Regions from separate parts of the Cupriavidus sp. H18C1 genome, predicted to be linked through region 2. Evidence: predicted binding sites of a transcription regulator. Region 2 holds the regulator's gene; each other region holds the start of a gene.
The links. Region 2 encodes LexA, which represses DNA repair genes until DNA is damaged. Its sites were predicted from a motif close to ACTGTATNNNNATACAGT; they were not measured.
Positions count from the first base shown of each region.

Region 1: OJJOAM_RS07515 (ATP-dependent helicase) is a predicted target of LexA. The motif match lies at 1,988-2,005, and genes of this name have one in related genera.
Region 3: OJJOAM_RS22905 (putative DNA modification/repair radical SAM protein) is a predicted target of LexA. The motif match lies at 4,638-4,655, and genes of this name have one in related genera.

Region 1 is NZ_CP186008.1:1,586,565-1,597,002, reverse strand. Features, by position in the region: gene OJJOAM_RS07515 (ATP-dependent helicase) at 1-1,947, opposite strand, end outside; gene OJJOAM_RS07510 (TlpA disulfide reductase family protein) at 2,212-2,685, opposite strand; gene OJJOAM_RS07505 (thioredoxin fold domain-containing protein) at 3,107-3,580, opposite strand; partial or broken gene OJJOAM_RS07500 (hypothetical protein) at 3,881-4,466, shown strand; gene OJJOAM_RS07495 (MFS transporter) at 4,466-5,956, shown strand; gene OJJOAM_RS07490 (LysE family transporter) at 6,253-6,912, shown strand; partial or broken gene OJJOAM_RS07485 (ATP-binding protein) at 7,356-7,829, opposite strand; gene OJJOAM_RS07480 (hypothetical protein) at 8,302-9,237, shown strand; gene OJJOAM_RS07475 (hypothetical protein) at 9,474-10,064, shown strand.
Region 2 is NZ_CP186008.1:3,444,887-3,455,324, forward strand. Features, by position in the region: partial or broken gene OJJOAM_RS15780 (methyl-accepting chemotaxis protein) at 1-1,467, shown strand, start outside; gene OJJOAM_RS15785 (enoyl-CoA hydratase/isomerase family protein) at 1,600-2,682, shown strand; partial or broken gene OJJOAM_RS15790 (NADPH-dependent FMN reductase) at 2,857-3,418, shown strand; gene OJJOAM_RS15795 (hypothetical protein) at 3,505-3,834, shown strand; partial or broken gene dusA (tRNA dihydrouridine(20/20a) synthase DusA) at 4,092-5,064, shown strand; gene OJJOAM_RS15805 (hypothetical protein) at 5,932-6,183, shown strand; tRNA gene OJJOAM_RS15810 (tRNA-His) at 6,292-6,367, shown strand; gene OJJOAM_RS15815 (hypothetical protein) at 6,455-6,604, opposite strand; gene lexA (transcriptional repressor LexA) at 7,158-7,814, opposite strand; partial or broken gene OJJOAM_RS15825 (asparaginase) at 8,083-9,079, shown strand; gene rpsF (30S ribosomal protein S6) at 9,228-9,602, shown strand; gene priB (primosomal replication protein N) at 9,668-9,967, shown strand; gene rpsR (30S ribosomal protein S18) at 9,971-10,249, shown strand; gene rplI (50S ribosomal protein L9) at 10,278-10,438, shown strand, end outside.
Region 3 is NZ_CP186009.1:1,555,375-1,565,812, reverse strand. Features, by position in the region: gene OJJOAM_RS22930 (DUF58 domain-containing protein) at 1-199, opposite strand, end outside; gene OJJOAM_RS22925 (AAA family ATPase) at 177-1,190, opposite strand; gene OJJOAM_RS22920 (S1C family serine protease) at 1,242-2,180, opposite strand; partial or broken gene OJJOAM_RS22915 (VWA domain-containing protein) at 2,250-3,339, shown strand; gene OJJOAM_RS22910 (SOS response-associated peptidase family protein) at 3,479-4,450, opposite strand; gene OJJOAM_RS22905 (putative DNA modification/repair radical SAM protein) at 4,666-7,587, shown strand; gene OJJOAM_RS22900 (LysR family transcriptional regulator) at 7,515-8,417, opposite strand; gene OJJOAM_RS22895 (CaiB/BaiF CoA transferase family protein) at 8,538-9,752, shown strand; partial or broken gene OJJOAM_RS22890 (tripartite tricarboxylate transporter substrate binding protein) at 9,825-10,438, shown strand, end outside.

The DNA of each region.
Region 1 (10,438 bases), 1.6 Mb from region 2:
CTGCGGCACGACGATGTCGAGATGGTCGCGTGCGCGGGTCATCGCGACATAGAGCAGTCGGCGCTCCTCCTCGATCTCCTCGGTGGTGCCGGTGGCCAGGTCGGACGGCAGGCAGCCGTCGACCGCGTTCAGCACGTAGACCGCCTTCCACTCCTGGCCTTTGGCCGAATGGATGGTCGACAGGATCAGGTAGTCCTCGTCGCGCAGCGGCACGCCCGATTCGTCGCTGGAAGCGTCGGGCGGGTCCAGCGTCAGCTCGGTCAGGAAGCGCTCGCGCGAGCCGTAAGTCGCGGCGATGCGCGCCAGCTGCTGCAGGTCGGCGGCGCGCGCGGCGGCATCGTCGTGCAGGCGTTCCAGATGCGGCTCGTACCAGCGCAGCACGCGCTCGAAGTCGACCGGCCATGCCGCCGCGGGCGCCATCGCCTCGCGCGCCAGCGCGACCAGTTCCGCCCATGCCTCGGCCGCGGCCGGCGGCGCTTCGAACGATTCGAGCGCGAACAGCGGATCGCTGGCGAGCTCGAGCCCGTCGAGCACGCGCGCGGCGGTCTTGGGCCCGACGCCCGGCATCAGCTGCAGCGTGCGGAAGCCCGCCATGCGGTCGCGCGGATTCTCCAGCCAGCGCAGCGCCGCGAGCATGTCCTTGACGTGGGTCGACTCGAGGAATTTGAGTCCGCCGAACTTGACGAAGGGGATGTTGCGGCGGACCAGTTCCAGTTCGAGTTGCGCGCTGTGGTCGGCGGCGCGGAACAGCACCGCCTGCGCCATCAGCGCCAGCCCTTCTTCGCGCCGGGCAAGGATGCGCTCGACCACGAAGCGCGCCTGCTCGGTCTCGTCGCCCACCACCACCACGCCCGGCTTCTCGGCGCTGGCGCGGTCGGACCACAGGTCCTTGGTGAAGCGCTCTGCCGCCAGCCCGATTACCGCGTTGGCCGCGGCCAGGATCGGCTGCGTCGAGCGATAGTTGCGCGACAACGTGACCTGTCCCGCCGGCGGCGAGAAGCGGTGCGGGAAGTCGAGGATGTTGCGCACGGTGGCGCCGCGGAACGCGTAGATCGACTGGGCGTCGTCGCCGACCACGGTCAGGCCGCGGCCGTCGGGCTTGAGCGAGAGCAGCACCGCGGCCTGCAGCGCATTGGTGTCCTGGTATTCGTCGACCAGCACGTGGTCGAAGCGCTCGCCCATGTCGCGGGCCAGCGCCGGCTCGGCCAGCGCCTGCGCCCAGTACAGCAGCAGGTCGTCGTAGTCGAGCACCTGCTGCTTCTGCTTGGCCTCGACATAGCCGGCGAACAGCGCCCGCAGCGCGTCCACCCACATCGCGTAGCGCGGGAACTGGCGCTGCAGCACTTCTTCGAGCGGCAACTGGGTGTTGACCACGCGCGAATAGATCGCCAGGCACGTTTCCTTGCGCGGGAAGCGCGCGTTCTGCGCCGACAGGCCGAGGTCGTGCCGCACCACGTTCATCAGGTCGGCCGAATCGCCGCGGTCGCTGATGGTGAAGGAGGGCGACAGGCCCAGCGTCTCCGCGTATTCGCGCAGCAGGCGCGCGCCGATCGCGTGGAAGGTGCCGGCCCATTGCAGCGCGGCGCGGCCGGGATTGGCCGACGAGGTGGTGCCGTTGCGGGCGGCGAAGGCCTGGTCGACGATGCGCTCGACGCGCCGGCCCATCTCGACCGCGGCGCGCCGCGAGAACGTCAGCAGCAGAATGCGGCGCGGATCGGCGCCGCCCAGCAGCAGATGCGCGACGCGGTGCGCCAGCGTATTGGTCTTGCCCGAGCCCGCGCCGGCGATGATCAGCAGCGGCCGGTCGGTGGCGTGCTCGACCGCTTCACGCTGCTCCGGGTTCAGTGCGGCGAGATAGTCGACCGGAGCGGCCGGGTCGGCCGGAACGCTCGGAGCGATCGGATCGGACAGTGCTGCGGCGGGAGCGAGGGCGAGATCGGCGGACACAGGGGCGGGCGAGGGCGAAAACCGGAAATGTTCGCCGCAGACTGTATATCCATACAGATGTGTTGGGCAAGCGGGGGGATGGTTGAAGCGACTTGACGGGCGCTTTTGGTGGAGCTTGCGCCGGGAATGCCCTCTCCCCCGACCCTCTTCCGCCCGCGGGAGAGGGCGAACCCAATCGCCGTTGGGACGCTGCGGGTTTGCGCCCCTCTCCCGCTTGCGGGAGAGGGGGCTGGGCGAGAGCGCAGCCCCGCCCCCGTCAGCGCATCAAACCGCCTTGGCCAGCGCCTCGTCCAGCAGCCGGTGCAGGCTGTCCCATTCCGGCTCGCCGACGTAGCGCTTCAGGATGCGGCCGTCCTTGTCGACCACGAAGGTGGTCGGCGTCAGCTGTACATCGCCGAAGGCCCTGGCCGCCGACCCGTCCGAATCGAGCGCGACCTTGAACGGCAGCTTGCGCGTCTCGGTGAAATTGGTCACGTACATCGGCGGGTCGTAGCTCATCGCGACCGCGACGAACTCCAGGCCCTTGTCCTTGAACTGCTGGTAGGTGCGCACCATGTCCGGCATCTCCTTGACGCAGGTGGTGCAGCTGGTGGCCCAGAAATTGACCATATAGACCTTGCCCTGCAGCTGCGCGGTGCTGACGCGCTCGCCGGACAGCAGCACGAAGGTCGCCTGTGGCGCATGCTGGGCCGGAGTCAGCGCCCGGTAGCCGAACCAGCCGAGCAGGACCAGCACCAGCAGGCCCACGATCAGCGGCCAGCGCTTGCGGGGGGGAGGCGGGACGTTCCGGTTGGGAGGCGGACGAAGTCATGATGGGCCGACCGAAGGAGGGGAAAACGCCATTCTAGCGCCGAGGTGGCCGATGGCGCCCAACCCGAGCTCTAGCCCGAACTCGAGCCTGAGCGCGCGCCCGAACCCGAACCCCAGCCCGAGCCCGAGCCCGAGCCCGAGCCCAGCCCAGCCCCAGCCCCAGCCCCAGCCCCAGCCCCAGCCCCAGCCCCAGCTCCAGCCCCAGCCCCAGCCCCAGCCGAGCCGAGCCCAGCCGAGCCCAGCCGAGCCCAGCCGAGCCCAGCCGAGCCCAGCCGAGCCGAGCCCGAGGACGGGCTCGGGCTCGGGCGTGGCGTGGCGTGGCGGGGCCGCGTGGTGGCCCCCCGGCGGGTCAGCGCCCGCGGGCCGCGGCCGCCATCGCGGCGCGGGCGGTGTCGAGCGACTGTTCCAGATAGGCGCCGTAGAAGTCCGGCTGCATGCCGCGCAGCGGCGGCGCGGCCGGGCGCCCCTTGCCGTCGAGAAACAGCACCGTCGGCGCGAAGCGGATGCCATGCTCGCGCGCCCAGGCGCGTGCGGTGGTGGCACGGCCGTCGGCATCGCGGATCGGCGTGGCGGCGCTCATGTCGAGCTCGCGCGCAGCGAGCTGCCCGGCGGCGGCCTGCGGGCCCAGGTAGTTGCGCCGTACCGCTTCGCAATAGCCGCAGTTCGGCAGCGTCACCAGCACCACCAGCGGTTCGCCGCGCAGGCTGGCCGCGCGGGTTTCCGCCGCCAGGTCGGCGACCGCCGGAAGGTGCACGGGGCTGGCCGCCTGGACCGATGGCGCGGCAAGGGCGAGCGACAGGCCGGCGACGGGCAGGGTGACCAACGGGGCGACGAGCAGCGCGGCCGATAGCGCGGCAGATCGCGCGGCCGATAGCGCGGCAGATCGCGCGGCCGACTGGGCAGCCGACTGGGCGGCAGGCAGCGCCCGGGCGGCGCCCCGGAGCCATGCCGAACCCATGCGGCGACCTGCGAAGTCCAAAACCATAATGAAATATCGAGATCAGAAAGACACTGCGTCAGTGCCTGATCCCCGATAATAGCGGCTTGGCCGCACCCCTTGCCGGTGCGGCGCTTCGTTCCCCTTTATCGGCCGTCTTTTTCCACCCGTCGTTCAGGCTTCCCGATGTCTCGCCTTTCGTTCCTCCGCCGGCCGGCCCGGTATTGCGCCGGCCTGGCGGTGGCCGCGCTGCTCGCCTGCTCGCCGCGCTACGACTGGCGGACCATCCAGTCCAACGAGGGCGGCTATGCCGCGCTCTATCCCGGCAAGCCGACCAGCGCCGCGCGCGATGTCGCGATCGCGGGCCGCAAGCTGCCGATGACGATGGAGGCGGCCCGCGTCGACGAGACGCTGTTCGCGGTCGGCGTGGTCAGCCTGCCCAGCGACGATGCCGCGCTGCGCGCCGAGGCGCTGTCGGCGATGCAGTCCGGCCTGCTGGCCAATCTGGGCAACGCGCCGACCGAGCCGGTGCAGACGCGCGCGGTCACGGTGATGTCGTCGGCCCAGCCGCCGGTCGCGCTGCAGGGCATCGAGATCCGTGTGGCCGGCGTCTCGCCGCAGGACAAGGCGCCGCGCCGGCTGACCGCGCGGCTGGTCGCCAGGGGGGACCAAGGTCTACCAGGCCGTCGTGCTCGAGGCCGGCGATGCCGCGCGCGACCAGCGCCAGGCCGAGCAGGTCGAGCAGTTCCTGGCCGGCTTCCACCCGTTCTGATGCGTCCCCGTACCGGCTCGCGCAGCAACCGCATCGGACTGTCCATGCGGCCGTCCTCGCTGCTGCGGCGTAGCGAGGGCGCGCTGGTGTTCGCCTGCTTCGCCGCGGCCTATGTGCTGTCGTACGCGCTGCGCACCATCAACGCGGTGATCGCGCCCGAGCTGATCGCCGACATGCGGCTGTCGAACGCCGACCTGGGCCTGCTGTCGTCGGCCTATTTCCTCGCCTTCGCGGCGATGCAACTGCCTGTCGGCCAGTGGCTGGACCGGCGCGGCGTGCGGCGCGTCGAAACCGCGCTGCTGCTGATTGCCGCGGTGGGCGCGCTGGTGTTTGCGCTGGCCGGCTCGGCGGCGACCTTGTGGCTGGGGCGGGCGCTGATCGGCGCCGGCGTGTCGGCCTGCCTGATGGCGTCCTACACCGCCTATCGCCGCTGGTTTCCGACCGCGCGCCAGAGCCAGCTGTCGGTCTGGATGCTGGTCGCCGGCAGCGGCGGCGCGCTGATGACGACGCTGCCGGTGCAGGCGGTGCTGCCGTGGCTGGGCTGGCGCGGCGTGTTCCTGGTGATGGCGGGCCTGCTGCTGGTGTCGGCGCTGGCGCTGTATCGGGGACTGGCGCGGGTCGAGCGGCGCAGTGCGCGGCTGGCGCGCGGGGCGGAGCGGGCGAGTCCGCTCGCCGATCCTGTCGATATCGCGGCCGATATCGCTACTGCTAGCGCGACTGGTAACGCGACCGTCAGTGCAACTGGCAGCGGGGCAGGAAGCGCGACGGACGGCATGACGGACGGCGCGACGAACAGCGGGGGAAGCCCGACGAACGGCGTGGATCGCGCGACCGCCGCTGCGCAGGTCCCGGCGGCCACGATGGCCGGCGGCTATCGGGCGTTGCTGCGCCATCCGGCCTTCGTTCGCGTGCTGCCCTTCGGCCTGCTGAACCAGGCCGGCTTCATGGCGGTGCAGACACTGTGGGTCGGCCCCTGGCTGGTCGACGTGCTGGGCTTCGGGCCGGACCGCACCGCGCAGATCCTGTTCCTGTTCAATATCGCGCTGCTGGCCGGCTATCTGCTGCTGGGCTGGCTGGCGCCGCGGCGCGCGCGCGATCCGGTCGAGTCCGCGCGGCTGGTGATGGTCGGCGCCGGGCTGACGCTGGTGCTGCAGGCGGCGATCGTCGCCTGGACCGCGCCGGCGGCGTGGCTGCTGTGGCCGCTGCTGGCGATGTGCGCGAGCACGCTGTCGCTGATCCTCAGCACGCTGAGCCTGTCGTTTCCGGCGGCGGTCGCCGGGCGCGCCAATACCACCTACAACCTGCTGGTGTTCGGCGGCAGCTTCCTGATCCAGTGGGGGCTAGGGGTCGCGATCGATCTCTTCCGCGACGCCGGGCTGCCGCAGGCCGACGCGTTCCGCGCGGCGCTTGGCGGACTGCTGGGGCTGCAGCTCGTCGGCTATCTCTGGTATGCGCTCGTGCCACGGCTTTGGCGGCGGGCGGCGGGTTGAACGCCGCCGGGGTTTGGAGCGATCCGGGGGGGGCTGAAAAGGTCCGGGGGTTTGGATACGTCCGCGGAAACGTCCGGGGATCTGAAAAGGTCCGGGGATTGGAAAGGTCCGCGGATTGGAAAGGTCCGGGGATTGGAAAGGTCCGCGGATTGGAAAGGTGCGGGGATTGGAAAGGTCCGCGGATTGGAAAAGTCCGCGGATTGGAGAAGTCCGGGGAATGGAAAGGTCCCAGGGGCCGGCAAGGTTCCGGGGGTTGAAAAGGTTCGGGCCTGGGCAAAAACAGGAAGGAGCAAATCATGCGTTGGGAAATCTGGCTTGCCTATTTCGCGGCCTGCTGGGCGATCGCGGTCTCGCCGGGCTCGGGCGCCGTGCTGTCGATGAGCCACGGGCTGTCCTATGGGCTGCGCAAGACCACCACCACGATTCTCGGCCTGCAGACCGGGCTGCTGATCGTGCTGCTGGTCGCCGGCGGCGGGCTCGGCGCGCTGCTGATCGCGTCCGAGCATGCGTTCGCGGCGGTCAAGACGGTCGGCGCGCTGTACCTGATCTATCTGGGCGTGCAGCAGTGGCGGGCGCGGGTCGAGCAGGAGCCGGGCGATGCAAATGGCGAGGGCAAGTCCCAGGGCGGCATCCGCGTGGCCGCGATGAGTCCGCGCCGGCGTTTCGCCACCGGCCTGCTGACCAATGTCACCAATCCCAAGGGCATCGTCTTCATGGTCGCGGTGCTGCCGCAGTTCATCGACGCCGGGCGGCCGCTGGCGCCGCAGCTGGCGATCCTGGCCGTGACGATGTGCGCGGTCGACCTGATCGTGATGCACGGCTACGCGCTGCTGGCCTCGCGCATGCAGGGGCTGTTTCGCGACGCGCGCGCGATGCGCTGGCAGAACCGCGTGTTCGGCAGCGTGCTGATGGCGGTCGGCGCCGCGCTGTTCTTCGTGCGGCGGCAGCCGGGCTGAGCGCGATCGGACCGGACCGGACAGGACCACGCTGGCTGGCGATCCCCCGGCCGGTTTGCTTCAATGGTGGTTACCTCGCTCCTGGAGCCACCGATGCCGCGCCGCGCCCACCATACTGTTCCGCCGATAGAAGACCCGCCGCCGCCCGGCGTGCCGCCCGATCATCCGCCGATCGAGGAGGAGCCGGAACCGCCGGGCGAGCCGCCCGAGGCACGGCGTCAGGCTTGATTCAGGGCCACGCTCTGCTACCGCGCCGGTTTGCTCCCCTCTTCCACTGGTGGGAGAGGGGCGGGGGGAGAGGGCAGGGGCGATTGAATGACCGGCACTGCCGGTATGGCGAGCGCCGTTCCCCCTCCCCAACCCCTCCCGCCACCGGGAGAAGGGACCCGGAGCGATAAGCTGATCAGCCGATCAGCCGATCAGCCGATGAACGCAGCGCATCGCTAAACCGGCCGCAACACCCGCCGATACTGCACCGCCTCGGCCGCATGCGCCGCGCCGATGGTGTCCTCGCCGCCCAGATCCGCGATGGTCCGCGCGACCTTCAGCACGCGAAAGTACGAGCGTGCCGACCAGCCCAGGCGCGCCATCGCCGCGCGCAGCAGGCCCTGCGCCTGCTCGTCGAGCGGGCAATGCCGGTCGATCTCCTGTCCCGCCAGTTCTCCATTGGGTTTGCCCTGCCGTTCGAGCTGCCGCGCCCGCGCCGCCAGCACGCGCGCGCGGATCGCCGCGCTGTCCTCGCCGGGTGGGCCATCCAGCGTCTCCTGCTGGCTTTGCGCCGGCACCTCGATCTGCAGGTCGATGCGGTCCAGCAGCGGCCCGGACAGGCGCGATTGATAGCGCAGCACCTGGTCGGGCGTGCAGCGGCAGGCGCGGGCCGGATGGCCCTGATAGCCGCAGGGGCAGGGATTCATCGATTTCTTTTGTGACAAAAATTGGTTGAGGTAGTTAGGTCTAGGTTCCAATAATGGGCCCATACCAAGGGAAAGGGGCAGACGTGTGGGCAAAGTGGATAGCAGGGCAGGTAGAAGGGATACAGGTCATAGGGACGACGCCCCAGCGGATGTCGTTGACCTCGAGGAGGGATACCTAACGATTGCCAATGCGGCCAAGGAGTCTGGCAGGACCGTCGTTGATTTCACCGGCTTCGCGGCATGGCTGACTGCAGAATCTCGAGTAATCGCGTGGCGCGCTCTTCGGCGGTTTTCAGCCCGCTATTCGACTGCGACACAGACGTACGCCGTGCGCGCCGTACTCGAGTTGTGGCGAGAAGAAGTGAGCCGTCACGGCGCGCAAGCGCCAGGGCCAGGCCGGTGCCCAGACGACCTGGTACTGGAGCTGGCACGGCTACGGGAAGCTCTCTATCGTCAAGGCATAGGTGCCGGGAACATGGTGGCGACCGTAAGCTTCAAGTGGGGCTGCTTTCTGCAATTCTTGAAAGATGCCAGAGCCGTTGGCTTCCTACCAAAATTCAATCTGCACGCGAGCGCACTACGCCCCTTGCCACAGCGGTTTGTCCGATCCAGCAGAGAGGCGGCCGCGCAATATCCGGATCAGCATCACGGCCGGATTCCCCGGACCTTAAACTTCAAGAAAGATTCTTACAACGAAGAACTCTTGGAGCCCATCTCCATCAGTGCCGCGGACGATCAGTATCTTAAGGACTATGAGCATCGTCTCAGGCAGGCGATCCAAGTTTTCAAGCAGTGCGCTCTCCGCGAGTTCTCGGCGTTCGAGAGGGCCAGAAACGATGGGCATGCGTTGATCCGAGGCGGCGATTATGGCCGGCTGAAAACGCTCTTGGAGACAAGGACGGGACCGCAAAAATATGTGGATCCTATCTGCGGGAAGCATCTGTTCCGGCCAGAGGGAGGGCATCCAAATTCGCTAGAACACCTCCTACTGGTCGTTCATCACGAAATGGGCGGAATTCCGCGGCCGTACGCCCAGTATGTCCTCCGGGATGGGAAGCAGTCCGCGCGCACAGTGCCTGGGACTCCGCCGCATTGGCGGTTCGTTCAGCTGTCTGGCAAGAACACGCTGCTACCGCATTTAGGCCTGATGAGCAGCGGCATTGCCGCCGTGTGTTTTGTCTTGCTCCTTCTCGAGCATCCGAACATCAACGTAACCTCGCTCGCTCGAGCTACCGTATTTGACGACCAGGGCAGGATGAGTTTGTTACTTGATGCCACTGAGGACGATGGATCTGCAACAAGACTCGTTTTGCAAAAACCACGCGCAGGTACAGAGCGTGCTGTGCTTCTTACTCCCCCTGTCGAGACGCGTTATCAAGTGTGTTATCCAATGTACCGAAGTCCTTCGTAAGGAGCTTCGAAAAAATGGTAAAGCGCGCGCTGCCAATCGTCTGTGGCTCGGCGTCAATACCCTTACTTACGATGTAATTGATATTTCGGAAAAAGACGCTCTCCACTGCGTTCAGAGGACAGCGAGGCGAAAGAGACTGGGGGAAGTCAAGCAACCAATCTCGCAGAACTCCCTTCGTAGAGCGGCATCCCGAACTCGAGCGATGGCGGGAGTGTGCCACTCTGAAGGCTCTAAGGGTGAGCGTTGGTGTCCTGGAATATCTTCAGTCCGGAGGTGACTTGGTCGCGGCTGCTCGTGCATTCGGCCATCGAAACATCAGAACCACGATCGCACACTACATTCCAGAGGCACTTCGTCTAGCAATTCACGAAAGACAGATCCGTCGCCACCAAAATATCCTCATTACTTCAGCAGTATCCGACAGTGATTCTTTACTGAAGATGACCGACTTTCGCACTCTGGAAGAATTGCATCTGTTCCTCAATTCTGGCATTCCTGATGCATATCGACAGAACGATGCAATGGCCGCGTTTGTATCGAGCCCGTCGGAAGCCGACGCAAGCATTCCGCCTCTTGTTCTTTGCAAAGATGTGCGCGCGCTTGCCGTCCTGGTGCTATATCGCGAGCATTTGCGCGGCATTCCGGAGGCGACGCTAGAGCAACCTGACGTGCTAACCAATATGACACCAAGATTCTGGTGTGAGTTCATGGACTCTCTGAAGGCGCCATTGCCAACGGTCTTTCAGGAGGTCAGATCGTTGATACAGAGCGCAGAGGTATTGGCCTCAGAACTAAGCGAACAAATTCGCTTTCCAAGGCTCCAATGACATCCCTCCCCCCAGGATCTCGAAGACTTTTTCGCCGCTGCAGCGATTGCCGCAAATAGCGAACGGCGGCCTCACTGGTTGCACAGCGCTCTTGCGGATCCAGTGTGGAAAGTAGCAAGCAGCGCGCGAGCTCGCAAGGTAAATGGTGTATGGAGGAATCTGACGGAGTTGCGTTGGGATCTTAGACTGCCGACGGGAAGACTGTCTGACGCAACACATCGAATACTGTTGGAGGACGGCAAAGCGCTACTGCTTTCTGCCTTCACTGGACCAGAGTCGCTTCCGCCGAGTCGGCTTGCGGCCTTTCATCACCGCTTAATCAGCACGCTTGAATTCTTGGCGGTACAGCACTATGAGGCGGCAATCCGGTCTGG
Region 2 (10,438 bases):
GTTGGCCGCCGCGATGCATCTGTCCGAGGCGCGCGCGAACCAGTTGCTGGTGCGCGTGCTGCTCGATCAGGCCACCTTCGCCGCCGATCCGGCCGATGCTCTGGCGCGTGCCGAAACCGCGGCCGGTTTTGCGCGGGCTTCCGAGGCCGCGTGGAAGGCCTATCTGGCACTGCCGCGCGGCAAGGAGGAGGACCGCGCGGCCGAGCTGGTGTCGGCGCGCCGCGAGGCGCTGCATAAGCAGGGCGTCGAGCCGATGATCGGCGCGCTGAAGGCCGGCGATCGCGAGCGCGTGATGGCGATGGTGCTCGAGACCATTCCGAAGCTCGATATCGCCTTCACGTCGGCCAATGCCGAGCTGAACAAACTGCAGACCGCCGCCGCCGAGGCCGTCTATCAGGAGTCGCAGCAGCGCTATGCGAAGCTGCGCGCGTGGTCGCTGGCGCTGTTGGCGCTGGGCCTGGCGTTCAGCACCGTTTTTGCGTGGCGGCTGCGCGGTTCGATCGTCGGCCCGCTCGATACCGCGATCGCGCGTTTCGAGCGGATCGCGCGCGGGGGATCTGAGTGCGGCGCGCGTGCTCGATACGCCCGGGCGGCACGATCGTCGCGTTGGCGATAGCGGTCGCGGCATGGCCGGGGGAAGCCTGCCGCAACGAAACCAGCCGCATGCTGGCCATGCTGGCCCGGATGGAGGCGAGTCTGGCGGGCATGGTCGACGAGGTGCGCACCGGCGCCGATGCCATCGCTGCGGCCAGCCGGCAGATCGCGCTGGGCAACGCCGATCTGTCCCAGCGCACCGAGGAGCAGGCCGCCTCGCTCGAGCAGACCGCCTCGAGCATGGAGCAACTGACCGGCACGGTACGGCAGACCGCGGACAATGCCCGCGAAGCGAATGCGCTGGCGGGCGATGCCAGCGGGCTGGCGGAGCGGGGCGGGGAAGCGGTGACGCGCGTGGTCGACACCATGCGGGCGATCGACGCGAGCGCCAACCGGATCGTCGACATCATCGACGTGATCGAGAAAATCGCCTTCCAGACCAATATCCTCGCGCTGAACGCCGCGGTCGAGGCCGCGCGTGCCGGCGAGCATGGCCGCGGCTTCGCGGTGGTGGCGGGCGACGTGCGCGATCTGGCGCAGCGATGCGCGACCGCGTCGAAGGAAATCCGCGGGCTGATCGACGAATCGGTGCGCAACGTCCGCACCGGCAGCGATATCGTCGCCGATGCCGGCCGCGCGATGGAGGACATCGTCGGCGCGGTGCGCCGCGTCAGCGCGATCGTCGGCGGCATCAGCGCCGCCTCGATGGAGCAGTCGCAGGGCATCGAGCAGGTGAATCAGGCGGTCACGCAGATGGACGGCATGACCCAGCAGAATGCGGCGCTGGTCGAAGAGGCGGCCGCCGCGGCGACCTCACTGGAGGATCAGGCGCAGCGGCTGACCGGGCTGATGGCGCGTTTCCGTCTTGCCTGAATTGGCCGGCATCCCCAGACATCCCCGGGGTCCCCTGGCATACCTCGGTATCCTCCCGGCGTTACGGACTGCGGGCCGGCATGGCTGGTGTACAGTGGCGGCCTGCATTTCGTCACCACAGGAACAGGAGACATGACCGAGTTTGTTGCAACCGAAGTCGTCGGCGGTGTCGGCTATCTGACGCTGACCCGGCCCCAGGCCCTCAATGCCCTGTCGCTCGACATGGTGCGCGCCTTGACGCAGGCGCTGGACCAGTGGGCGGCCGATCCCGACGTCGTCGCCGTGGTGGTCGCCGGTGCGGGCGGCAAGGCCTTCTGCGCGGGCGGCGACATCCGTTTCTTCCATCAGGCCGCGCTCGCCGGCGATCCGACGCTGGACCAGTTCTTTGTCGAGGAATACGCGCTCAATCACAAGATCCACCGCTATCCGAAGCCCTATATCGCGCTGATGGACGGCGTGGTGATGGGCGGCGGCATGGGCATCTCGCAGGGCGCGCGGCGGCGCCTGGTGACCGAGCGCACCAAGATGGCGATGCCCGAGACCAATATCGGCCTGTTTCCCGACGTGGGCGGCGGCTGGTTCCTGGCCCGCACCCCGGGCAGCGTAGGGGAGTATCTGGGCCTGACCGGCAACGTGATTCACGCGGCGGATGCGCTGTACGCCGGGCTGGCCGACGCCTTCGTGCCCAGCAATGCGCTGGCCGAGCTGGTGGCGTCGCTGCGCGCCGGCAACTTTGCCAGCGGCGACGAAGTGCTGGCCGCGATCGATGCCTGCAGCGCCGGGCATCGCGCCGCCTGCGATCCGGCCGCGAGCATGCTGGCGCGCCAGCGCGAGGCGATCGACACGGCGTTTGGTGCCGCCACGGTCCAGCAGATCGTCGCCATCGTCAGCGATGCCAGCGACGACTGGTCCGCTCAGACGGCCGCCGCCTTGCGTACCCGCTCGCCGCTGATGCTGTGCGTGACGCTGGAGCAGATCCGCCGCGCGCGGACCATGGCGCTCGAGGACGAGCTGCGCATGGAGCTCGACATGATGCACGACGTGTTCCGCTACGGCGACGGCGTCGAGGGCATCCGCGCGCTGGCCATCGACAAGGACCACGCGCCGAAGTGGCGGCCGGCCCGGCTCGACGAGGTCGAGCGCAACAAGGTGCTCGCCTTCTTCGACAGTCCGTGGCGCGCCGAGGCGCATCCGCTGGCCGGATTGCAGGCCTGAGCGGACGCGCGCGCCGGTGCGCGCGCGGTGCGCGCCCATTGTCCGCGGACAGGCGCGCGCACGGCCAACGCCACATCGGGTTAGAGTGTGGTCTGGGCGCCGGCCAGCGATGGCCGGTCCCGCCGTTTTTCGGCAGTCTTTCCTTTCCCCGTCTCTCTCAGAAAAGGAAGCACGATGAGCACTCCACGTGACGTCGCGGTACTGGTGGGCAGTCTCCGCAAGGATTCGTTCAATCGCAAGCTGGCATTGGCGCTGGCGCAGTTGGCCCCGGCCCAACTCAAGCTCGACATCGTCGAGATCGGTCAGCTGTCGCTCTACAACCAGGACCAGGATGACAACCCGCCGGCGGCCTGGACCGCTTTCCGTGACCGGATTCGGCGTGCCGACGCGGTGCTGTTCGTTACGCCGGAGTACAACCGCTCGGTGCCGGCGCCGCTGAAGAACGCCATCGACGTGGGGTCCCGCCCCTATGGGCAGAGCGCCTGGGATCGCAAGCCCGGGGCGGTAATCAGCGCCTCGCCGGGCGCCATCGGGGGGGTTTGGCGCCAATCACCATCTGCGCCAGTCGCTCGTGTTTCTCAATGTGCCGGTGCTCCAGATGCCGGAGGCCTATATCGGAGGTGTCGACAAGCTGTTCGATGACCAGGGCAATATCGGCAACGAATCGACACGTGCCTTTCTGGGCAAATTCCTGACGACCTTTGCGGCCTGGGTGGAGCGCAACGCCGCAAGCTGACCGTGACGGCGCGGCCGCCGCCTCCGGGGTCCCCTCTCTCGTAGGGGGTGCCTAAAGATGGCGAAACCAGCGCCGACAATGCTGATATGGATGCAAGCGACAATTCCTCCGACTTCCCGGAAGGTGCGGCCAACGCCGAACTGGTCGGGTGCTGGGCCACTGCCTCGCCGCAGTTGCTGGCCACCGTGCTGAACCACGCGATCGACGCCGAAGACCTGTCCGGCTTCGCGGCGCTGCTGTCCGACATCGCCCGCGACCGCGGGCTCAAGGGCAACCGCGGCGCGCACCAGTCGATCTACGACATGCCGTATTCGAGCCTGCTGCCACGCCAGCAGCACCTGCTGGCCGATGCGTTCGACCTGTTCGTCAAGCTTGGGCTCGAACTGCAGCCGCGGCAGCAGCGCCTGAACGACTGAGCGCGCTGAGCATTTGGGTTTGCGGGTCGGCCCAGCCGCCGTCCCGCCGGCGGCGGGCTGCCGTTCATTCCGCGACGGGCCGCCAAGATCGCGGGCGATCCGATGCGGCTCGCGGTGATAAAATTTCGGGTTTTCCTCGCTCCCGTCGACGGACGGGATAGACGACCCAAGCCATGTCCGAATCGCTAGCCGCCACCGCGGCGCCGGCCCCGGCCAGTCCTGAGAAGGTCAATCCGCGGCGCATTTCCGTTGCTCCCATGATGGACTGGACGGACCGCCACTGCCGCACCTTCCATCGCCAACTGAGCCGCCACACCTGGCTGTACACCGAGATGGTGACGACCGGTGCGCTGCTGCATGGCGATGTCGCGCGCCATCTGGACTTCGATGCGGCCGAGCAGCCGGTTGCCCTGCAGCTGGGCGGCAGCGAGCCGGCCGATCTGGCGGCCTCGGCCAAGCTGGGCGAGCGCTGGGGCTATGCCGAGATCAACCTGAATTGCGGTTGCCCGTCCGAGCGGGTCCAGCGCGGGGCGTTTGGCGCCTGCCTGATGGCGGAGCCGCAACTGGTGGCGGACTGCGTGCGGGCCATGCGCGACGCGGTGTCGGTGCCGGTCACCGTCAAGCACCGGATCGGCATCGACACGATCGAGCATTACGATTTCGTGCGCGATTTCGTCGGCACGATTGCCGAGGCCGGTTGCCAGACCTTTATCGTTCATGCGCGCAATGCGATCCTGAAGGGGCTGAGCCCCAAGGAAAACCGCGAGATTCCGCCGCTGCGCTACGAGGTGGCCTACCAGCTGAAGCGCGAATTCCCCCCAGCTCGAAATCCTGATCAATGGCGGCATCACGCGTTACGACGAGATCGACGCGCATCTGCGTCATGTCGACGGCGTGATGATCGGTCGGGAGGCCTATCACCAGCCGTTCCTGCTGGCGGAGGTGGATCGCCGCTACTACGGCGATACCGCGCCGTCGCCTTCGCGACTCGACGCCGAACGGGCGATGCAGCGTTATATCGGCGATCTGGTGGAGCGGGGCGGTTATATGGGCGCGGCGACGCGGCATATGCTCGGCCTGTATCGCGGCGTGGCGGGCGGACGGGGCTGGCGGCGCGTGCTGTCCGACGCGCGCCGGATGAATGCAATACGTACGCGGGACGGTGTCGATGCGCTGTTCGAGGAGGCACGTAGCCATCTGCATGCGGAGCGGCCGCTGCAGGCGGCATGATTGGCGGCCGGGAGTCGGCAGTCGGTGAGGGGCCGTTGCTGACAGCAGTCGCTGACAGGCAGTCGGTGACACGGAGCCGGTGACAGGTACCGGTGACAGGTATCGGTGACAGGTACCGGTGACAGGTACCGGTGACAGGTACCGGTGACAGGTACCGGTGACAGGTACCGGTGACAGGTACCGGTGACAGGTACCGGTGACAGGGACCGGGGACAGGTACCGGTGACAGGTGATCGGCAGCCGAGCGGTCGGCGCTCGGCGGTCGAGCGGCGGTAGATGGCCGCCCAGATTGGAGTGCAGACTCTAATTTCGAATCCGCATGGTCCCGCACGGCCCGTGCCGCCGTGTTGGAGCCACTTTCCGCGCAAGCGCAGGCGATTGCGGGCACCAGGAAAGGGATTCCCCCTAGATAGCCAAGCCGATTCCGATTTTCTTAAACTGTCTGTGCCCTCGAATACAGGGCTTTCTTCAACTGATTTTGGAGCCCGCCTAGTGCGGGCTTTTTTGTTCTGGGGCCGGGCGCGTCTGAGGTCGGTCGCCGGTCCTTTCGTTTTACCCGAATAGTGCTTGGCGGCGATGACAGTTACATTGCAATTGCCTTCAGGGCATTGAGATCGCAAGAGTTTAAGAGTCCGCCGTGTGCGGACTTTTTTTGCACCGCATTTCCCCCGCCGCTTCCGCCTTCTGCTTCCCCTTCCTCCGCCGTCCGCCCCGTTTCCCTCCCGCTTTGCCGCTGCCGGCGTGATGCCGTCGAGCAACGTCCCCGCGAATCATTCTCGTTTGCCTGCTGCAAAGAGGTGACCCCCCAACCGGGTGATGGCAAGATGTAGCCAAAAACGACAAGAAGGTCTGGCCTCGGAGGGTGGAATGGAAGAAGACGGCTTGTTTGGTGTCGCGTTCGAAGGCTTCCGCGTCGTCTGGGTGGTCGAGCGGTTACAGAACGGTACCTGGACCGCCCGCTACTGCTGGCATCGCGGCACGGACGCGGCCGCAGCTGCGGCACTGCAGACCGATGTGCTGAACGGCAGGAGTCGAAGACTGCCGGGTACGTATCAGTCCGAGGAAGAAACCTTCGAGGCGATCCGCGAGGCCATCCGCCTCGAAGCCCGCTGGTCCTGATACGCCGATCGACGGCGCGAAAAAATTCTCGTGCGTAGTACTAGCCATCGCCAAACGAAGTTTGTATAATCTTGGTTTCCGTCGAGCAGTACTGACGACGGCGCTACGGTGGCTGTAGCTCAGTTGGTAGAGTCCAGGATTGTGATTCCTGTCGTCGTGGGTTCGAGTCCCATCAGCCACCCCAAGATCTCATGCAAAACAGCCGCTCATCGAGCGGCTGTTTTGCTTTGTGGCGATCGTCATCGGGCGGGCCGACGCCTCGAGTCGGTGCTCAAACCAGCCTTGCAGCAGCCTTGGTGATCGTCCACCCGACACCCACACACAAGGCGATCCAACCCGCCGCGATCAGTGCCACGTCGTGCCAGTTCATGGTGCGGCGACCGGGGCGAAGCAGCTTGACGGTGTCGTCTGACGAAGGCATGGCCGTCTCCTTCGAAAAGCATGGGAACAGGCTAGGCCATGCGTTAACGAATTCACGGTCCGAGTTGTAAAGGTTTGTTGCGATGCGCGAGAGCCGCCGCTTTCAAACGGGCTGCCATCTCCCGCGCCTCCCGCAACAGCGCGCTCAAGCCATGAACGCAGTTGACTTTGTCGCTGCGATCGCACGAACGCGGCTTGCCTCACGCCTTCATCTTCACGCGCTCACCTTCGCGCGTTCGGCTTCACGCGCTCGGCCTCACGCGTTCAACTTCACCCCCGGCTGATCGAGTTCGAGCATCCGGCAGATCGCCGCCATGCTGCCGACCATCGTGCGGCGCTGCGCGCCCTGGTAGATGCGGACACCTTTGGACTGGCGGAACGGCGTGGGCTTGACGGGGTAGCGGTTCAGGGGAGCGGTCGGCTTGCAGCATGGTGGTCCTCTTCGGTAAGGCGTCAGCGGAAGTCTTGCGGCAACACGGGGCCCTGCGGCTCGTGTGGCTGCATGACTGAGGTTGGCGCCAAGGCGGCGGCGCCTGCCGGATTGCTTCGTTGGGCTAGAAGCCGGACTGGCGGATCAGTCCGACGGCGATGCCCTCGAGCGAGAATTCCTCGCGTCCGGGCCGCACGATGATGTTGGCGAAGTCGGGGTTCTCGGCGATCAGCTCGATCGCGTCGCCGCGATGCTTGAGCCGTTTGACGGTCACGTCCTCGCCGATGCGTGCCACCACGATCTTGCCGTTGGCGGCATCCTGCGCGCGTTTGACCGCGAGCAGGTCGCCATCGAAGATGCCGGCGTCGCGCATGCTCATGCCGCGTACGCGCAGCAGGTAGTCGGGGCGTTCGTCGAACACCGAGGCGTCGACCTGGTATTGCCGGTCGATATGTTCGGCCGCCAGGATCGGGCTGCCGGCGGCGACACGGCCGACCAGTGGCAGCGTCAGCTGCATCACGCCGGCCATCGGCAGCGAGAACTGGTCCGGCATTTCGGAGTCGCTGCGATTGACCTTGAGCCGGATGCCGCGCGAGGCGCCGGGCGTCAGTTCGATCACGCCCTTGCGAGCCAGCGCGCGCAGATGTTCTTCGGCTGAGTTCGGCGACGAGAAGCCGAATTCCGCAGCGATCTCGGCGCGGGTCGGCGGAATGCCGGTCTGCCGGATGGTGTTGCGGATCAGGTCGAAGATCTGCTGCTGCCGGGGTGTCAGAGTCGCCATGGCTTGTCCGTGTTGTTGTATCCGGTGGCGGTCCGGCCGCTGGCGCGCGCTGAGAGGCGTGCGGGGCATCGGTGGCCGCCATGTGCAACACTGTACGTTTGAACAGTGTGCTGTGATTTTATACAGTATCGATCGAAGTGCAAGAGGAATTTGCATCCTCGTCCACTTCCGAGTGCGTGGCGTCCGGCCGCGGGGCAGGGCAAGACCGTAGGCGAGTGCGTCGTCGCGGCGGGTACAATCGCCGCCTGTTTACCGATACCTGCTGCTCATGACCTTGCCTCGCGTGATCGTTCTTGCCACTGGCGGCACTATCGCCGGTTCCTCGTCCAGCGCCGCCAGCAGTGCGCGTTATCAGGCGGCGACGGTGCCGGTGTCGGCGCTGCTCGAGGCCGTCCCGGCGCTGAAGGATGTCGCGCGGATCGAGGCGGAGCAGGTCGCGCAGGTCGACAGCAAGGACATGTCGTTCGGCCTGTGGGCGCGGCTGGCGGCGCGGGTTCACCACTGGTCCACGCAGGACGACGTGGCCGGCATCGTGATCACGCATGGCACCGATTCGCTGGAAGAAACGGCGATGCTGCTGCATCTGGCCGGCGTGGCCAGCGTGCCGGTGGTGCTGACCGCCGCGATGCGGCCGGCGACTTCGTTGTCGGCCGATGGGCCCTTGAACCTGCTCGATGCCGTACGCGTCGCGGCGCATCCGGACGCGGCGGGCAAGGGCGTGCTGGTGGTCATCAATCAGGAGATCCACGCGGGGCGCGACGCGGTCAAGGCGCACACCTCGGCCGTCGATGCGTTCGCTTCTCCGGGCACTGGGCCGATCGGACTGGTGCAGGACGCGCTGGTGCGCTTTACGCGGGCACCGCTGCGCCTGCCGCAGCAGGCCCTGCCGCTGCCGCAGGACTGGCCCGTGGTCGAGATCGTCGCGAGCTATGCGCAGCCCACCCGCGTGGTGGTCGATGCGCTGGTGGCCGGCGGAGCGCGCGGCCTGGTGGTGGCCGCCGCCGGCAACGGATCGATCCACGAGACGCTGGTGGCAGCGCTTGTCGACGCGGCGCGCGCCGGTGTCGCGGTGGTGCGCAGCACGCGCACCGGTGCCGGTAATGTGATCGCCCCGGCGCAGCCCAATCCGCCGGCGGGGGGGCTTCGTGTCGGCGGGCGATCTGAATCCGTACAAGGCCCGGGTCGCGCTGCTGCTGGCGCTTGGTTCCGATCCAGCGCTCGCCGGCGATCCGGCGCGATTGCAGCAGTTCTTCGCGCAGATCTGAGGCATCGGGCGCACCCCGGAGCGCCCCGGATCCGGCCGCAAATCCGTGCGGCTTGCCGCGGTGGCCGTTCCGGGCTATAATCGCGGGCTATTTAACCCTTGCTGCACCGGACTTGGCGCCCGGGCGGCTTATCCCAAAAGGAGCGTCAATGCGTCATTACGAAATCGTATTCATCGTCCATCCGGACCAGAGCGAGCAAGTGCCGGCCATGATCGAGCGTTACAAGACGCTGGTCACGTCGCAGAACGGCCAGGTGCATCGCGTGGAAGACTGGGGCCGTCGTCAACTGGCCTACATGATCCAGAAGCTGGCCAAGGCTCACTACGTTTGCCTGAACATCGAGTGCGGCAAGGACACGCTGGCTGAGCTCGAACACGCGTTCAAGTTCAACGACGCCGTGCTGCGCCACCTGATCGTCCAGACGAAGAAGGCCGAGACCGGCCCGTCGCCGATGATGAAGGAAGTCCAGCGCGAAGAAGCCCGCAAGGCCTCGCAGCAAACCAGCGAAGGCCAGGCCGCCTGAGTGCGGTCTGCTGTGTGCGGTTCGCTCCGGCATGACCGGGGCGGCATGCGAGAGGCGGTGGCGCGATGAACCAGCTGAGGCTGCACGCCACCCTCGTCGAGCGCGACGCGTTGCGCTACACGCCGGCCGGCATCCCCGTCGTCAATTGCCTTCTGCAATACGGCGGCGAGGTGGTCGAAGCGCAGACGCCGCGGCAGGTCGAGTTCGCGATCGCCGCGATGGGCGTCGGTCCGGTCGGCCAGCACCTCGAGCGCACGCCGCTCGGCACGGTGCTCGACTGCGAAGGCTTCCTCGCCCGCAAGCACCGCAACAGCAAGGCTCTCGTCTTTCACATCACTGGATGTAAAGCATTCGTAAAGGATTGAACCATGGCATTCGTCAAACGTGACAACAAGAACAAGAAGCGCTTCCAGCAGCAGAACCCGCTGTTCAAGCGCAAGCGCTTCTGCCGCTTCACCGTGGCCGGCGTCGAACAGATCGACTACAAGGATCTGGACACGCTGAAGGACTTCATCGGCGACAACGGCAAGATCACGCCGGCTCGTCTGACCGGCACCAAGGCGCACTATCAGCGTCAGCTCGACACGGCAATCAAGCGCGCCCGCTTCCTGGCGCTGCTGCCGTACACCGACCTGCACAAGAACTGATCGCCTGGTCGCTAAGGGAGAAAACACGATGCAAGTCATTCTGCTGGAAAAAGTCGTCAACCTGGGCAACCTGGGTGACATCGTTCGCGTCAAGGATGGTTACGCCCGTAACTTCCTGATCCCGTCCAAGCGTGCCCGCCGCGCGACGCAGACCGCCATCGCCGAGTTCGAGGCCAAGCGCGCCGAGTT
Region 3 (10,438 bases), on a different replicon from region 2:
GATCCAGGCCGAAGCCGCGAAACAGCGTGCGGTAGTCGCCCTGCAGCATGCCGTCGAGGCGGCGCACCACGGTCCATTCCATGCGGCGCAGCAAGGCATCGGTGCGGCCTGCGCCCACACCGCGCGGCGTGCCGGGCGTGGCCTTGTCGGAGGCGGCGTCCGGGCCGGACCGGCGCCTACCGCGCAGCCGCCCGAACATGGGATTCCAGCGGACGCTCGGGGACCGGCATGGCCTGCACGATGCGGCCGATCAAGGCATCGGCCGTGATGCCGTCGGACATCGCCTCGTACGACAGCGACAGCCGGTGGCGCAACACGTCGGGCACGAGGTCGATCACGTCTTCCGGCACCGCGTAGTGGCGGCCGCGCAGCAGCGCCAGCGCCCGCGCGCCTTCGATCAGGCCGATGGTGGCGCGCGGACTGGCACCAAAGGTCACGTACCGATCGAGATCGTCGAGCCCGTAGCTCGCCGGCCGGCGCGTGGCCGACACCACGCGCACCGCGTACTGGATCAGCCCCGGATCGACATACACCGCGCGGCATTCCTCCTGCAGCGCGGTCAACTGCTCGGGCGTGGCGATCGGGCTCACGTCGATCCGCGGACCGGTGACGCGGTTGACGATCACGACCTCTTCGTCCTCGCTCGGATATCCCACCAGCACCTTCATCATGAAGCGGTCGACCTGCGCCTCCGGCAGCGGATAGGTACCCTCGGTCTCGATCGGGTTCTGCGTGGCCATGACCAGGAAAGGCATCGGCACACGGTGCGTCTCGCCGGCGATGGTGACCTGCTTTTCCTGCATCACCTCGAGCAGGGCGCTCTGCACCTTGGCCGGCGCGCGGTTGATCTCGTCGGCCAGCAGCAGATTGGCGAAAACCGGCCCGCGCACCGTCGAGAACTCGCCGGTCCCCTGGTGATACATGCGCGTGCCTACCAGGTCGGCCGGCAGCAGGTCCGGGGTGAACTGGATGCGCTTGAACGTGCCGCGCATGGTTCTCGCCAGCGTATTGACGGTCAGCGTCTTGGCCAGCCCCGGCACGCCTTCGACCAGCAGATGCCCGCCGGCAAGGATCGCCACCAGTACCCGCTCGAGAAAATGGTCCTGCCCTACGACCACGCGTTTGACCTCGTACAGCAGGCGCTCCATCAGATTGGCGGTTTCGATCGCGTCCCGGGCTTGGTCGTTCATGGGCCTCTCGCTCTGGTGTGGAAGTCTGGTGGGGAAGGCTGATGTGGAAGGCTAGAAGGGCGAAGCCCCGACGGAGCCGCCCGCGCTTTCGATCGTGATGGCAAAACCGATGCCAAGAAAATTGCCGCTCTGGTTGGGATTGAGGATGGCCGTGACGATGCCGACCACCTCGCCCTTCATGTTGACCAGCGGTCCGCCCGAGTTGCCGGGGTTGGCGGCGGCGTCGAACTGGATCAGCTTGTCCAGCTGCTGCTTCTCGTCCGGGGACACGAACTGGCGGTCGAGCCCGGACACCACGCCGGCCGTCACCGACGGGCCGATGCCGAACGGAAAGCCCACCGCGACCACTTCGCTGCCCGGCGCCAGTTCGCGGCTGGAACCGAGCGTCGCCGGCGGCAGGTCGTCGGGAATCGATTTGGGCTGCAGGATGGCGAGGTCCTTTTCCGGGACGGCCTGCAGCACGGCGGCCTCGGCGGTATGCCCATCGTGGAACCGGACCTCGACGCGGCGGGCGCCGGCGACGACGTGGTAGTTGGTCAGGATCACCCCGCTCTCGGTGACGACCACGCCGGTGCCGATGTGCCGGCCGTCGGGCAAGGCGTCGGGTGCGACCTTGTCGCTGGGGGCCTTGTCGCCCGGACCTTTACCCTTTGCGGTCTCGTCGCGCGGCGTGCGTTTGGAAGGGGCGGAGGATTCGGGTGGCCTGGCCGGGCGATCGCGTCCGGCCTTGTCGGCGCGCGATTTTTCCGCGGCGGTGTCGGCGGCCGGATAGCTGCGGACCTCGACCACCGACTGGCGGATCGCCTCGGCGGCGCGGGCGGCGCGCGACGGCAGGTCCTTGTTGTTCAGCGTGTGGAGCACGGCCGAATCGATGTCCGACTGCGTCAACGCGCGCTGTTTCGGCTGCAACAGCCAGGCGGAGCCCACGCCCGCAGCGAAGACGAGTGCGATCGCCGCCAAGGCTGTTCCGTAGATCGTCACCCGTTTCATCGCCGCCCCGAGTTCACGCGTCGGAAACTACAGTACCATCGATCTTAACCACGCGCCAAGGAGCAGGGCATGCAGTTTCTCTGGCCTCAAATGCTCTGGCTGCTGCTCGTGCTTCCCGTGCTGGCAGCGGCTTACTTCTACGTGCTCGCCCGGCGCAGAAAGGCCGCGCTGCTCTACGCCAGCCTCACCTTGCCGCGGGCGGCGCTCGGTCCCCGGCAATGGCTCCGGCGCCACCTCCCTCCCCCTGCTGTTCCTGCTGTCGCTCGGCACCGCGCTGCTCGCCTGCGCGCGCCCCAGCGCGACCATCACGCTGCCCGCCGACACCATCACGCTGGTGCTCGCGATGGACGTCTCGCGCAGCATGGAAGCGACCGATGTTTCGCCGACGCGCCTCGCCGCCGCGCAGCAGGCCGCGACGAATCTGGTCACCGGGCTGCCGGCCAATGTGCGGCTGGGCATCGTGTCATTCGCCGCGACCGCGTCCGTCGTGCTGGCACCGACCGACAACCGTCAGGACATGCTGGAGGCCATCGAGCGCTTCCAGCTGCAGCGCGGCACCGCGACGGGCAGCGGCCTGATCGAGGCGCTGGCGGTGCTGTTCCCCGACGATGGCATCGACCTGGAGGCCGTGCTGTTCGGCAGCGCGTCGGAACTGATGGAGAACCAGGGCCGATCGCTGGACGAAGCGGCCACCGCGGCCGCCGCGGACGCCGCCCGCAATCGCGAGAAGCGAGCCAGGCGCGAGGAACGGCCCGCGGCGGAGCCCGGCTCGTATCGGCACGGCGCGGTGATCCTGCTCAGCGATGGCCGCCGCACCACCGGACCCGATCCGGTCATCGCGGCCCGCATGGCCGCCGAGCGCGGCGTGCGCGTCTATACCGTGGGCTTCGGGTCGCCGGACGGCGGCGCGGCCGGCGGACCGGCCATGTCTTACTACATGCAGCTCGATGAACCGGCCTTGCGCGCCGTGGCCAAGATCACCGGCGGCGAATATTTCCACGCGGGCTCCGAGGCCGACCTGAGCCACGTCTATCGCCAGCTGAGCACGCGCTTCGCACTCGAGCGCCGGGAAACCGAGATCGGGGCGCTGTTCGCGGCGGTGGCGGTGCTGCTGCTGATGGCGGCGAGCGGGCTATCGATTCTGTGGTTCCGGCGCTGAAGTTTCGCGATGGAGTGAAACGGTAAGTCGCGGCGCGCCCAGTAGATGAATTGGTAAAGCGCGACCTCCCGAGTAGATGAATTGGTAAATCCAGTAGAAGGATTGGTAAGCCGTCGCGGCCCCACCCCGGGGCCTGCCGCTAAGCCGCCAGCCGATACTCGAAGAACGGCCGCTCCCGGTCCTCCAGGATCGCATGCAGCGCGGCCAGATTGCCGGGATCGGGATTGAGCCAGGCGTCGACGTGCTGCGGCTTGATCGGGATGACGCAACGGTCGTGGCCGGCCGCGGCGACTTCCGGGGGCGGTTCGTCGGTGATCGCGGCAAACGAATACAGATCCGGCTCGCCCGCCTCGCCCTGGTGAAGCGACCAGAGGCAGGCGATCAATAGATCCTGCGGCGGCTCGGGACGGAACTCCAGCACGACGCTCTGCTCCTTTTCGTCCGGGCCGAGCTCCCGGCGCTCCAGCCGGTGCCGGGCCACATGTTCATGAAAGGCGCGGATCGGCAGGATGCCGTGGCGATAGCCGAACAACTGGCGCCACGCCGTCTCGAGATTGTCGCGGCGCGCGTTGTAGGTGCCGGGCTTCTTTCTCTCCATGGCGTCGTCCCAGGCGGGCAGCCGGCAGCGATAGCGCATCGGCACGATCGCGCGCCGGCCGTCCATCATGATCATCACTGGCGCGTAATAACCCGGGAAGATCATCGCGTCCTCCGGAGCCAGCACCGCACGCTGCAGGTCGGCCAGGTTCTGCTGCAGCCGGGCGATCTTGTCGGCGGCGATGCGCTGCTCGTTCTCCGCCTTGCGGGTAGGCCGGCCGGCAAGCGCGCGCTCCGCTTCCGCAAGGCGGCTCTTCTGGCGAAACAGCTCGGCCTCCAGGACATTGGCCTGTTCGCGGTCGCCCGCGGCGATCAGCGCCGCGAGCTCGCGCTCCTCGTCGGAGCCGGAACCGGCCTGCGCGAAGGCCATGCGCATCGCCTTGGGCAGCTTTTGCCATTCCTGGTCCTTGCGCTTGTGCCAGAACAGTTCGAAGAACTGGCGAAGGCTCATCACCGCGCCGTACTCGCGCGTGAATTTCCTGAAGTCGGCCTTGATCTGCGCGGCATAGCACATCGGCCTCTCCCCTTGACGGCCACGATGGCGCCATCCTCGCAGGCTTCGGTGGCGGCGGACATCGGTATTGAGCCGGGGGCTCCCGCCGCACGAGCTCAAGGCTTGAGGCGGGGCGGCATGGCGCCGGCCAACCTTGCCGCCTTGTCCCGCGGGAAATCCGCCGCGCAAGCGCAATGGCGCCTATAATACTGTACATCCATACAGTATGACTCCCCATGGAACTGCTCACCAAGCTGGAAATCCTGGCGGACGCGGCCAAGTACGACGCCTCGTGTGCCAGCAGCGGCGCGCCAAAACGGGATTCGCGCGGCAAGGCCGGGCTGGGTGCCAGTACCGGCGCGGGCATCTGCCACAGCTTTACGCCCGATGGCCGCTGCGTCTCGCTGCTCAAGATCCTGCTGACCAACTTTTGCCAGTACGACTGCCAGTACTGCGTGAACCGGCGCTCCAGCAACGTGCCGCGAGCGCGCTTCTCGCCGCGCGAGGTGGTCGACCTGACGCTGGACTTCTATCGGCGCAACTATATCGACGGGCTCTTTCTCAGTTCCGGCATCATCCGCAGCGCCGACTACACCATGGAGCAGCTGGTCCAGGTCGCGCGCTCGCTGCGCGACGAACACCAGTTCCGCGGCTATATCCATCTGAAGACGATTCCGGACGCCGATCCGCGGCTGATTTCGCAGGCCGGCCAGTATGCCGACCGGCTCAGCGTCAATATCGAGCTGCCCACCGACGGCGGCCTGCAACGGCTGGCGCCGGAGAAGAACGCGCATACGATCAAGCGTGCCATGGGCTCGATCCGCCTCGCGCAGGAGGAGGCGGAGAACGACAAGCAGGCGCCGGGCCGCGCGCCCGCCGGGCAAAGCACGCAGATGATCGTGGGCGCGGACGACGCCGACGACCGCACCATCCTGCAGACCGCACAGACGCTGTACGGCGCGTACAAGCTCAAGCGGGTGTATTACTCGGCGTTCAGTCCGATTCCCGACAGCCCGTCCGGCCTGCCCGCGCAGCCGCCGCCGCTGCTGCGGGAACATCGGCTGTATCAGGCCGACTTCCTGATGCGCGGCTACGGCTTCCAGGCCGAGGAGCTGTTCCAGGCCGGCGGCGACCTGCCGCTGGACATCGATCCGAAGCTGGCCTGGGCGTTGGCGCATCGCGAGTCGTTTCCGGTCGACCTGAACCGCGCGCCGCAGGCCCTGATCGCCCGGGTGCCCGGCATCGGCATGCGCAACGCGAAGCGGCTGGTGGAGCTGCGCCGCTCGCGGGCGATTCGCTATCAGGACCTGGCGCGGCTGCGCTGCCCGATGGACAAGGTCAAACCCTTCGTCGTGGTGCAGGACTACCGGCCTCGTGGTGCAGGACTACCGGCCGGCGCTGGCCGACCCGCCGTCGGAACAGCTGCGGCGCGCGCTGTCGCCGGCGCCCGTGCAGCTGGCCTTGCTATGAGCGGCGCAGGACCGCGCGCGCTGGTGGTCGACGGCGGCGCTGAGGACGGCGTCGAGGGCGGCGTTGAAGGCGGCGTTGCGGGCCGCTACGCAAGCTGGCGTGCGCAGGCCTTGCGGGCGCTGGCGGCGGGCTGGCCGCCGGAGACGGTCACGTGGACGGAGCGCGGCTCGGCGGCAAGCGGGGGAACCGAACAGCTGATGCTGCTCGACCCCGGCGCCGCACCGGTCTTGGGCGACCACGCGCCGGTTTCTGAAGACGGCGCGCTGCCGGCAGCCCGCCCGGACACCACGGGCCCCGCCCCGGACGTGCGGGTGTCCAAGGCATTGGCCGCCCTGCTGCAGGACGCCGCGCGTTACCGTTCGCCGCAACGCTGGGCTTTTCTTTACCGGGTGCTGTGGCGATGGTGCCAGGGCGATCGCGCCGTCGCTTCCGCCGCCGATGAAGACGGCGCCCGCCTGCATGCAATGGCCAAGTCCGTGCGGCGCGCCCATCACGACATGATCGCCTACGTGCGCTTTCATCGGCGCGGCGGCGATGGGACACCGGAGTACCTGGCCTGGTATGAGCCCGAGCACGATGTACTGGCCGACGCCGCCGGCCACTTCGCGCGCCGCATGGGCGGCGCGTCGTGGTGGATCGGCACGCCGCAGGGCGCGGCGCTGTGGGACGGGCGCGCGCTGCAGTTGTCCGAGACCCCGGCCGACGCGATGGCCGGCTCCGATATCGCCGCGCTTCGCGCAGGCGCGGCCGCGGACGACATCGAGCCGTTGTGGCTTGCCTATTACCGCAGCATCTTCAATCCGGCCCGCCTGAACGAAGCCGCGCTGGAGCAGCACATGCCGGTGCGCTTCTGGAAAGGGCTGCCCGAGGGACGGTTGATCCCGGCGATGATCGCCGACGCCCGCAACGGCGCCCGCCGCGTCGCGCAGGCGGGCGCGGTCGGCACCATGAAAGGCAAGCCCGTTGCGGTCGACGCAGAGGACGCGCAGCCGCTGCGGCCGGCGCCCTCCTCGCTGGATCAATGCCGCCGCTGCGAGCTCTGGCGCCATGCCACCCAGGCCGTGCCGGGCCATGGGCCGGAGACCGCCCGCCTGATGCTGGTCGGCGAACAACCCGGCGATCAGGAAGATCTCGCCGGCCGCGCCTTCGTGGGGCCGGCGGGCAAGGTGCTGGACGAGGCGATGCGCCGCGCCGGCGTGCCGCCCGATTCGGTATACGTGACCAATGCGGTCAAGCACTTCAAGTGGATCGCGCGCGGCAAGCGGCGCCTGCACAAGACGCCGGGCCAGCGCGAGGTCGAGGCCTGCGCCCATTGGCTCGACGAGGAACGCGCGCGGGTACGGCCGGCGGTCATCGTCACGTTGGGCGCGACCGCGCTGCGCGCGATCCTGGGCCAGACCTCCAGCCTCCAGGACCACGTGAACCGGCCCGTGCGGATCGGCGACGCCTGGCTGGTGGCCACCTGGCATCCGTCCTACGCGTTGCGCGTCGATGACGCCGGCAAGCGGGAGGACATTGTCGCCGCCATCGGCGAGGCCATCGCGCAGGGCCGGGAACTGGCCGCGGCGCCTGCCGCACCTGCCCGGCCTCCCTCGCCTCCCCTCGCCTCCCTCGCCTACCCCGCCATCGCGGCCGCTGCCTTCTCCTGCAAGAAGGCAATGAGCGTCGTCACGGCGCGCGTCTGGTAGCGGGCCGGCATGTAGAGCAGATACATGGTGGTGCGCAGGAAGGCCAGGTCCCGCGGCGGCAGCGGCAGGCGAACCAGGGTCCCGGCCGCCAGGTCGGTCGCCACCATGTACTGCGGCACCAGGCCCACGCCGATGCCCTGAAGAATGGCGTCGCGCAGGAAGAAGAAGTTGGCCGACATCAGCCGCGGGCGGATCTGCGGCCGGCCGGCCGCCGTTCCCGCCAGTCCGGCCAGCTGCAGCCGTTCGCCGGTCAGCTCCGAGGTGATCAATGGCAGATCGCGGAACTGCTCGAGCGAACTCGGCATGCCGACCTCGCGAGCCAGTTCCGGCGTCGCGCAGGCAACATATTCGATGTCCCCGAGGCTGCGCGCCACCGCATTGGTCGGCGTCTCGCCCATCACGCGGATGGAGAAGTCGACCGCCCCCTTGATCAGGTCCTCGATGTCGTTGTCGAAAATCACGTTGAGCGTGATGGCCGGATACATCCGCATGAACTCGATGAACCAGGCCGACATCGTGTGCTGGCCGAAGCCGCTCGGCACGCTCAGGCGCACCGTGCCGCTCAGCCGCTTGCCCAGGCTCTGCACGGACTCGCGCGCCGCCATCAGTTCCTGCCGGATGGCGCGACCGTGCTCGTAGAGTTGCCGGCCCAGCTCGGTGGGTTCGAGCTGGCGGGTGCTGCGCCGGAGCAGTTCCGCGCCCAACTGCCGCTCGAAATGGTTCAGGCGCTTGCTGACGTTGGCCCGGCTCATGCCCAGCTGCCGGGCCGCCCGGCTCAGGTTGCCGGCGTCGATGATGTCCACCAGCAACGACAGCGCGCTCAAATCCATTGTCAACTCCGAGTTGTCATCTATGTTGATTACCGGTTGCAATTGTCAAACTTTATCAACATATAGACAATCTGCGCTGACCAAAATAACCGGACCGTCTCCGGCAGGGGACGTTGCTGAATGCATCAGGAAAACAAAGGCGCATCGCTGCCGCTGGCCGGCGTGCGGGTACTGGACCTGTCGCGCGTGCTGGCCGGGCCGATGTGCGCGATGGCGCTGGCCGACCTCGGCGCCGACGTCATCAAGGTGGAACACCCGGCCCGCGGCGACGACACCCGCGACTGGGGCGTGCGGATCGGCACGCGCAACACCTCGTACTTCAACAGCGCCAACCGCAACAAGCGCTCGATCACGCTGGACCTGCAGAGCGAGGCGGGTTTGAAGCTGGCGCGCGAACTGGCGGCGCGCAGTGACGTGGTGATCCAGAACTTCAAGGTTGGCGGCGCGGAAAAGCTGGGCCTGGGCTACGAGCAACTGTCCGAGCGCAATCCCCGCCTGGTGTACTGCTCGATCTCCGGCTATGCGCGCTTCACGCCCGAGGCGGAGCGGCCGGGCTACGACCTCGTCGTGCAGGGCGAGGCCGGCGTGATGGCCACCAATGGCGAGGCCGGCCAGGGCCCGCTGAAGTTCGGCGTCGCCGCGGTCGACATGTTTACCGGCATGTATTCGGCGCAGGCGATCCTCGCCGCGCTGTACGCACGCCAGTCGACCGGGCGCGGGCGCCATGTGCAGATGGCCCTGTACGACTGCGGCCTGATGATTACCTCGTACTACGGCATGGAAGCCCTGCTGCAGGGCGGCGACCCGGCCAAGTTCGGCAACGCGCATCCGTCGATCGTGCCCTACGGCGTGTTCGAGGCGGCCGATGGCCCGCTGGTGATCACCGTCGGCAACAACGGGCAATTCCAGCGATTCTGTCGCGACGTGATCAAACGGCCCGAGTGGGCCGAGGATGAGCGCTTCGCCACCAACACCGCGCGCTCGCAGCATCGCGAAACGCTGCTGCCGCAGCTGCGCGAGGCGCTGCGCCGATTCACGCGCGCCGAGCTGCTGCAGCGCCTGACCACCGCGCAGATTCCGTGCGGCGAGGTGCTCGGCATGTTCGAGGCCCTGCAGTCCGAGCGCACCGCGCAGGCCGGCCTGCTGCATCGCTACGAGGACAGCGAGGCGGGCGCCCAGTCGGTGCTGGCGCCGCCGTACGCCATCGACGGCCAGCGGATGCCGGTGCGCATGCCGCCGCCGCATATGGGCGAGCACACGCAGCAGGTGTTCAAGGAACTGCTGCAGCTGGGCGACGACGAGATCGCCGATCTGCGATCCCGCGGCGTCATCTGAGCATCGAATTACCCAATTCCCATTTCCCAATCCCAATCCCAATCGCCGCTCTCAATGGACGGAGACAAGACAATGACCAAGCTGACCCTAAGCCGCCGCCAGATACTGAAGGCCGGGGCCGCCGCCTCGATGGCCGCGATGATGCCCGCCGCGCTCGCACGCAGCGGCTGGCCCGACAAGATCATCAAGATGGTGGTGGCCTTCCCCCGCCGGCGGCCCGACCGACACCGCCGCGCGCATCGTCGCGCAGAAGCTCTCCGAACGCCTCGGGCAGCAGGTCATCATCGAGAACAAGCCCGGCGCGTCGGGCTCGATCGGCACCGCCAGCTTCATCAAGAGCGCGCCCGACGGCTACAACCTGTCGATGTTCGGCATGCCGGCGCTGCTGGCTCCGCTGATGTACAACAACAGCGCGTATGACGTGAAGAAGGACTTCCAGTCCGTCGCCACCGTCTACGTGCTGCCGATGGCCATCGTCATCAACCCGAACGTGGTGCCGGGCGTGGACACGCTGGCGGACCTGATCCGCTTCGCCAAGGCCAGCAAGACGCCGCTGAACTACACCAGCTCGGGCACCGGCAGCTTCGGCCATCTGGCGATGGAACAGCTCAAGGACCTGGGCGGCTTCGACATGATGCACGTGCCCTATCGCGGCAGCGCGCCGGCGGTCGCCGATCTGCTCGGCG